2 regions of the Enterobacter sp. Taxon_8 genome follow, and region 1 is predicted to be linked to the other one. Evidence: predicted binding sites of a transcription regulator. Region 1 holds the regulator's gene; the other holds the start of a gene.
What was found. Region 1 encodes LexA, which represses DNA repair genes until DNA is damaged. Its sites were predicted from a motif close to TNCTGTATGTACATACAGNA; they were not measured.
Positions count from the first base shown of each region.

Region 2: a site for LexA is predicted at 2,544-2,563, ahead of umuD (translesion error-prone DNA polymerase V autoproteolytic subunit). Genes of this name have one in related genera too.

Region 1 is NZ_CM177989.1:4,265,273-4,269,555, forward strand. It holds gene AC4IBF_RS20335 (cupin domain-containing protein) at 1-75, opposite strand, end outside; gene zur (zinc uptake transcriptional repressor Zur) at 191-703, shown strand; gene AC4IBF_RS20345 (CsbD family protein) at 751-960, opposite strand; gene dinF (MATE family efflux transporter DinF) at 1,081-2,418, opposite strand; gene lexA (transcriptional repressor LexA) at 2,482-3,090, opposite strand; gene AC4IBF_RS20360 (diacylglycerol kinase) at 3,199-3,567, opposite strand; gene plsB (glycerol-3-phosphate 1-O-acyltransferase PlsB) at 3,722-4,283, shown strand, end outside.
Region 2 is NZ_CM177989.1:2,535,301-2,539,583, forward strand. It holds gene AC4IBF_RS11930 (LysR family transcriptional regulator) at 1-479, shown strand, start outside; gene AC4IBF_RS11935 (hypothetical protein) at 563-832, shown strand; gene umuC (translesion error-prone DNA polymerase V subunit UmuC) at 845-2,107, opposite strand; gene umuD (translesion error-prone DNA polymerase V autoproteolytic subunit) at 2,091-2,525, opposite strand; gene AC4IBF_RS11950 (aldo/keto reductase family oxidoreductase) at 2,685-3,551, opposite strand; gene tcp (methyl-accepting chemotaxis citrate transducer) at 3,696-4,283, shown strand, end outside.

The sequences.
Region 1 (4,283 bases):
ATCGCTATCTGGATAGGTCGAATCATCCGCGACTTCTACGTCGCGCCAGTGCCGAATACAGTCAGGTTTTTTCATTGTTTATTTCCCGGTTTGTAATGGGTCAGGTATAGCACAGACTGGTGGATCTCGGCGTTTTTACCAGAACATGATAAAGTGAGGGTTTTCCGTCCTATAACATCCGGGGTGCTACATGGATAAGTCCACAAAAGAGCTGTTAGCGCAGGCCGAAAAGCTGTGTGCGCAACGCAATGTGCGCCTGACTCCGCAGCGCCTTGAAGTATTACGCCTGATGAGCCTGCAGCAGGGTGCCATCAGCGCCTACGATCTGCTCGACCTGCTCCGCGAAAGCGAGCCGCAGGCAAAGCCGCCGACGGTTTATCGCGCTCTGGATTTCCTGCTTGAACAAGGGTTCGTGCACAAGGTGGAATCCACCAACAGCTATGTGCTGTGCCATCTGTTCGATCAGCCCACCCACACATCGGCGATGTTTATCTGTGACCGCTGCGGCGTGGTGAAAGAAGAGGCTGCGGAAGGCGTGGAAGACATTATGCATACGCTTGCAGCGAAAATGGGGTTTGCCCTGCGTCATAACGTGATTGAAGCGCACGGGCTCTGTTCCGCGTGCGTGGAGGTGGAAGCCTGTCGCCATCAGGACGCGTGTCAGCACGACCACTCTATCCTGGTGAAGAAAAAGCCGCGTTAGCGGCAAAAGATAAGGCGGCCTGGAGCCGCCCTGTGGGTTATTCAGCGTTACCAGCGGTAGTCGTTACGGGTTTCCCAGTCTTTGACTTCGTTTTCCGCCTGATCTTTCGCGTAGCCGTAACGTTCCTGAATTTTACCGACAAGCTGATCGCGTTTACCTTCAATGACGGTCATATCGTCATCAGTCAGCTTACCCCACTTTTCTTTCGCTTTACCTTTGAACTGCTTCCAGTTGCCGCCGATTTCGTCTTTATTCATCATCGTGTCCTCTTAGTTAAGCGTCGGGTCGTAACGTCCGTTACGTTCTTTTCTGCTGGACGTGATAATTATTGTAGTTAAGGATTCCGTAGTTAATTTCATATTCGGAATCTTTAACCGTCACGATATATCGTGGCGCGAAGAGAACCAGGTATCGTTTTGCCAGTGGCGGTGCCAGATAAACGCCAGCGATAACCCGCGCAGCGAGAGGAAGACGGCCAGGGCCAGCCACAAACCGTGATTACCCAGCCAGGGAAGCGTTAGCAGCGTCAGACCAAACCCTGCCGCCGCGACCGCCATGCTGTTGCGCATTTCCGCTCCGCGCGTCGCACCAATAAACATGCCGTCCAGCAGATAACACCAGACGCCGACCACCGGTAAGATGACTTGCCAGAGGAGATAGTGACTCGCCAACTCGCGCAGAGCAGGTATAGACGTCAGCAATGCAACGATCTGCTCACCAAAGCAGGCGTAAACCAGACCAAAGGCCAGCGCCACCAGTCCCGACTGACGGCAGGCTGCCCGCCAGACATCCCGAAGCTGCCCGCTTTTTCGCGCACCGTATGCTTGCCCGGAATGCGCTTCAACCGCGTAGGCAAAACCGTCCAGCGCATAGGCGGTAAAGGTCAGAAGCGTCATCAATATCGCGTTGACCGCCACGATTTCTGGCCCCAGTCGAGCCCCGAAAACCGTCAGCGCGCCGAAGCAGAGCTGAAGAAGCAGCGAGCGCAGCATGATGTCACGGTTGAGGGCCAGCAGCTTACGGATATTGCCGCGCCATGCGGTTTTGAGCAGCGCCAGAGAGATCCCGCGCATCGACAGCACGCGCCAGACCATCCACAAGCCAATGATAAAGGTTCCGTATTCGGCAATCGCCGTCGCCAGCGCCGCGCCCCGCACGTTCATATGCAGGCCCATCACCAGCCAGATATCCAGCACAATGTTGAGAAGGTTGCCCACCACCAGCAAAATCACTGGCGCCCGGGCATACTGAACGCCCAGTAGCCACCCCAGCAGAACCAGGTTAGCCAGCGACGCGGGCGCGCTGAGCCAGCGGATTTCAAGGAAACGTCGCGCCTGATCCAGTACCGCCTCGCTGCCGCCAACGATATGAAGCGCAAGATCGATCAGGGGTGTCCGCAATACAACGATTAATGCACCCGCGCCAAGCGCGAGTATCAGCGGCTGCACCAGCGCACGCGCCAGACGCAGCGGATCTTTCGCACCATAAGCCTGTGCGGTAAGACCGGTGGTGCTCATGCGTAAAAAGAGCAACAGCATAAACAGGAAGCTGGTTGCCGTCGCGCCAATCGCCACGCCGCCAAGATAAACCGGTGAATCAAGATGGCCTATAACGGCAGTATCAACCAGTCCCAGTAAAGGCACGGTAATATTGGAGAAAATCATCGGCAGGGCAAGACGCCACAATGCCTTATCTGATGCCGTCAGTAGTGACATGAAAGATACCGGGAGTGGGGAATGAATCAGGCTACAGCGGTGCCATAGCCTGTCAGGAAGAGGTTACAGCCATTCACCGTTGCGAATCACCCCGACCGCCAGTCCTTCGATAGAGAAGTTCTGTTCGCGGAGATCGACCACAATTGGGGTGAACTCGTTGTTTTCAGGCAGCAACTGAACGGTGTTACCCTGTTTTTTCAGACGTTTGACGGTGACTTCATCGTCAATGCGCGCGACAACCACCTGGCCGTTACGCACATCCTGAGTTTTATGTACCGCAAGCAGATCGCCGTCAAGAATACCGATGTCTTTCATCGACATGCCGCTAACGCGCAGCAGAAAATCAGCGCTCGGCTTGAACATGGCTGGATCGACCTGGTAATGACCTTCAATATGCTGCTGTGCCAGTAAAGGCTCACCGGCAGCAACACGACCTACCAGCGGAATGCCCGTCTCTTCTTCTACAAGCAGTCGGATACCGCGTGACGCGCCTGATACAATCTCAATCACGCCTTTACGCGCCAGCGCTTTCAGGTGTTCTTCGGCAGCATTCGGAGAACGGAAACCCAGACGCTGCGCGATTTCCGCACGCGTAGGTGGCATACCCGTCTGGCCGATATGATCCCGGATGAGATCAAACACCTCTTGCTGCCTGGTCGTTAACGCTTTCATTCCGCCCCCTGGGTGTATATACAGTTATGCTGTGAGTATATACAGTCAAAGGCGATTTTGGAACCAAAAACTGCACAAAAAACCAGGGACTTAATTATTCCTCGAGGCTCATCGGAAATGTGACCAAAGCAGCGTGACCCAGGTGATAACGGCAGTGATAATCGCCAGTAATACGGCAGCAGATCCCATGTCTTTTGCGCGGCCAGAAAGCTCATGGAAATCGGAACCGATGCGATCCACAACGGCCTCAATAGCGCTATTAAGAATTTCCACTATCATCACCAGAAGTACGGAACCGATAAGAAGTACGCGGGTAATAGCATCAACATCAAGGAAACAGGCGACGATCACCGCGATGATAGCGGCGACGCCCTCCTGGCGAAACGCGGCCTCGTTGGCCCATGCGGCACGGAAACCTTTCCATGAATAGCCGGCGGCTTTGATGATACGTGTTAACCCAGTGGTATTATTGGCCATTAAAAGAACCTTTTTTAAAAAAGAGCGTCAGTAACAGGAGCCGTAGAGCGTTTCGCTACAGCCTGAAGTATGACGGGTAACAACAGAAATTTTGCGCGCTTTCTGTTATCCTTGCGCCGCAATTGCATTATTAACCAGAGGCTTTACATCGTTTATGTCCGGCTGGCCACGAATTTACTACAAATTACTTAATTTACCATTAAGCATCCTGGTAAAAAGCAAGTCTATCCCAGCAGAACCCGCGCTGGAACTGGGGCTCGATACGTCGCGTCCCATTATGTACGTTTTGCCTTATAACTCGAAGGCTGACTTACTGACGCTTCGCGCCCAGTGTCTGGCGCATGACTTACCAGATCCGCTTGAACCGCTGGAAGTTGACGGCACGCTGCTGCCGCGCTACGTGTTCATCCACGGCGGGCCGCGCGTGTTTACCTATTACACGCCGAAAGAAGAGTCCATCAAGCTGTTCCATGACTATCTCGACCTGCACCGCAGCAACCCCGATCTGGATGTGCAGATGGTGCCGGTATCGGTGATGTTTGGTCGTCGTCCGGGCCGCGAAAAAGGTGAAGAGAACCCGCCGCTGCGCATGCTTAACGGCATCCAGAAGTTCTTTGCGGTCTCCTGGCTGGGACGCGACAGCTTTGTACGTTTCTCCCCTTCCGTTTCGCTGCGTCGCATGGCGGACGAGCACGGCACCGACAAGATCATCGCGC
Region 2 (4,283 bases), 1.7 Mb from region 1:
AGGGCGTGGATATCGCGATACGGCTGGGCAGCGAGCCTCCGCAGGCGCATGCGGCTCGCGTGCTGGGGCGTATTGAGGCGGCGCTGTTTGCCGCTCCCGATTTTCAGGCGGTACACGCCGTCAGCGAGCTGGCGACGCTCCCACACGTGCGGTTCAGCGGCATTCCGCTGGATGCCCCCCTGCGCCTGATTTCTGACGAGGAAACGGTCGAGGTCAACGTGAATACCGTTTTCCGTGCCAACACCAGCGACGCGCTGCTGCAGGCGCTGGAATCCGGCATGGGTATCGGCGGCATGCAGCGACCGCTCGTGGCCAGAGCGCTGCAGGTGGGCACGCTGGTACCGGTGCTGCCCGACTGGCGGTTACCCGATCGCTTCCTCTATGCCGTTTATCCTGATGCCCGCTTTATTCCGCAGCGCGTCAGAAAGGTCGTCAGCGTGATTGAGCAGTTACTGCCTGAAATAATAAAGAAATGCTGATGATTCCCCCCCGTAAATTACGTGCATTTTTCAACCGCCAGGAATAGAGTATTTTTACCGTATCCCCTTTTTCTGGAGCACTTATGCCGGAGTACTGTTTTTTCCAAAAAGGCCCAAACCTCATAGCAATCGAAAGCGCAAACACCGATGCGGCTGCACAGCTCATCGCCCAGGGGTTCGAAAAACAGTTCGAGGAGATCGGCGCCGCGGATGAAAAAGAGGCGCTTACTCGCCTTACCGATATCCGTAAAAATAGTGAGATCGATCGTCATAACTTCCTGGCCGGTGCGGGCGAAATGCCGCTGATCGGCGTGCTGGCGGCTGCGGCAACCTGGTTGATTCAAAAGAAATAACGCAACGATACTCTACCTCGCCACCGGCAAATCGGCGTACCGCGTTGTATAGGCCGGTGACAACATTTCCCGTTTCATCGCCCACGGTTTCTCAATACCCTGCCCGGCAAACCATATCTTCCCTTTGCCGGAATGATTCAGGCTGTCGATCGTTTCCATCAGCGCCGCGCTGTTGGCGCGCAGGCGATTATCGTCAAACAGGTTAAGCTGGGCGACGCCGCTGCTGAAAAAGTCCGCCAGCATGACCCCGGCCTTCATATAGCGATACCCGTCGAGCCATATCCGCCCCAGCGCTTCCGTGGCGGCGCGGATGATATCGCGCGAGTCATTGGTGGGCGTCATCAGGGTGACCGAAGCCTGATTGCCGTAATAAATTTCGTTGTCCGCATGCGGGCTGGTGCGCACAAACACGCTGATAAAACGACAGTATTGATGCTCGCCGCGCAATTTCTCTGCGGCGCGTTCCGCGTAGGCGCAAATCGCCTGGTGCATTTCCTCGTACTGCATAATACGGTGTCCAAACGAACGGCTACAGATAATTTGCTGCTTCGTGGGGGTGAACTCCTCCAGGTCAAGGCAGGGCTCACCGCGAAGCTCGCGGGCCGTACGCTCCAGCACCACGTTAAAATGTTTGCGAATGACCCACGAGGAGGCCTCCGCCAGCTCCAGCGCCGTGGTGATCCCCATCGCGTTGAGCTTTTTCGTGATGCGTCGGCCTACCCCCCACACCTCCTCTACCGGAACCTTTTCCAGCAGTTTACGCTGCCGCTCGCGGCCTGAGAGATCGACCACGCCGCCGGTGCCGGACCACCGTTTCGCCGCATAGTTGGCCAGCTTCGCCAGCGTTTTGGTCGGGGCAATACCGACGCCAACGGTTAATCCCGTATTTTTAAAGACCTGCGAGCGCATCTGGTGACCAAACGCTTCCAGTGACAGGCAGTGACTGACCCCTGAAACGTTCACGAACGCCTCATCAATGGAGTAAATCTCTATTGCCGGGGCGAGATCGGTCAGCGTCTGCATTACCCGACTGCTGAGATCGGCATACAGCGCATAATTCGAGCTAAAGACGTAAACTTTTGACGGATATAGTTTTTGTTTGAATTTAAAATACGGCTCACCCATTTTTATGCCGAACTGCTTTGCCTCCCGCGACAGTGAAATAATGCAGCCGTCGTTATTGGAAACCACCACGATGGGCTTCCCCTCCAGATCGGGGCGGAAGACCCGCTCGCAGGAGGCATAGAAGCTGTTCACATCAACCAGCGCGAACATGTCTATGCGTTTTAAGCGTGTGGGTGACGACGCCGAAGATCTGCAGCTCCTCTTCGGACTGAAAGGTAATCGGCTGATAGCGGACATTATGTGGCAACAACCTCAGAACCGGGCGCGTCTGTAGCTCCTTCACCGTAAACTCACCGGCGACCGACGCCACGACGATATCTCCGTGTTCGGCATTTAACGAGCGGTCAACCACCAGCAGATCGCCATCGCCGATCCCCGCCCCAATCATGGAGTCTCCACTCACCTTAATAAAATAGGTCGCACTGGGGTGCCTTACTGCCAGCCGGTTAAGATCGAGACGATCCTCCACATAATCCTGTGCCGGGCTGGGGAACCCACAGGCAACACGTTCTAAAAACAAAGGTAATTCAATGATTTGTTTTGGTTGATAAGAAAAGAGAGTGTCCATAATGCCTTTCTCGCCGAATGCTGTATATAAATACAGTATTACGGATTATGGACAAGGATCAAGGTCATTTCCGGAAGCGGACCCAAACGCGTTGAAGTGTCAGAAGATTTAAAACGCGCAAAGCCCGGAAGCGCATGTCGGGCTTTGCGCCTGTGACGATCAGTCCATCAGCGTATTCAATGTTTCCAGCGCGTCAGGCGGCAGCTGCAGTTCCCCCGCCGCGAGGTTTTGCCGCAGATGCGCCACGGAAGAGGTGCCCGGGATCAGCAGAATATTCGGAGAACGCTGCAGCAGCCATGCCAGCGCAACCTGCATTGCCGTGACGCCCAGTGAATCCGCGACAGCCTTAAGCCCGGAAGATTGCAGCGGCGTAAAGCCGCCCAGCGGGAAGAACGGTACATACGCGATCCCTTGCTGCGCGAGCAGATCCACCAGCGCATCATCACCCCGGTTAACAATGTTGTACATGTTCTGCACGCACACCACCGGCACCATCTTCTGCGCTTCCGCAACCTGGGTGGCCGTGACGTTGCTCAGGCCAATATGCCGCACCAGCCCCTGCCGCTGTAATTCTGCCAGGGTGGAGAGCGGTTCAGCAATCGACCCTTCCGCAGGCCCGTGTGCGCTAAACATGATCCGCAGATTCACCACGTCCAGCACGTCCAGCTGCAGATTACGCAGGTTGTCATGCACCGCCTGCGTCAGTTCCTGTGCGGAAAAGGCCGGCAGCCAGGCGCCTTTGTCGTTGCGACGGGCGCCAATCTTGGTGACGATCGTCAGATCGTCCCGGTAAGGATGAAGCGCCTCGCGGATCAGCTGGTTGGTGACATGAGGACCATAAAAATCACTGGTATCAATATGGTTCACCCCCGCCGTCACCGCCTCGCGCAGCACGTCCAGCGCGGCCTGCTTATCCTTCGGTGGGCCAAAGACGCCCGGCCCGGCGAGCTGCATCGCACCGTAGCCCAGTCTTTTAACCGTCCGCGTCCCGAGCGCGTACGTCCCGCTTTTATCAATGCTGCTCATGTTAACCTTCCTCATAAAAATGATCCGGATTTACAACAGGTTCCTCACCGGAGCCCTTAGTTAAGCGCGAGTTAAATTAAAGTTTAAATTCTATACGACGATAGTATTGGTGTACCTCTGCATCCTTTCTAACGGACGACCGCTATGCTGAAAAATTTGCACGTGATTACCGGTATTATCTTTGCTCTCACCATATTCTGTCTGCTGCAAGTTGTCACGGGAGGGTTGTTCTACTCTGCCGTCAGCAACGATCGCCATAACTTCCAGAATTCCGGCGTGCTCAATGCCCAGCAGGAAAGCCTGAGCGACAGCGTGAACACGCTGGTGAAAACGCGCGTCACCGTCACCCGCGTGGCGATCCGCTACCTGAAAAACCAGCGTGACCCGGCTTCCCTGGCAGCGATCAACAAACTGCTTGGCACCGCAGGCGACTCGCTGGCAAAAGCCGAAGCCTATAACAAAGAGTGGCAGAAGCTGCCGCAGGTTAAGGGCCAGGAGGCGGCATTGACCGACGAGATGCAGAAATCCTGGAACCAGATGCATGAAGTCATGCGTTTATCGATTGAGTATCTGCGCGCCGACAACTATCAGGCCTATGGCGATCTGGATGCGCAGCAGGCGCAGGACGATATGGAAGCGGTCTATAACCGCTGGCGCGCCGAAAACAACACCCTGCTGAAGGCCGCAACCGAAGAGAACCAGAGCAGCTTCACGCAGATGCAGTGGACGCTG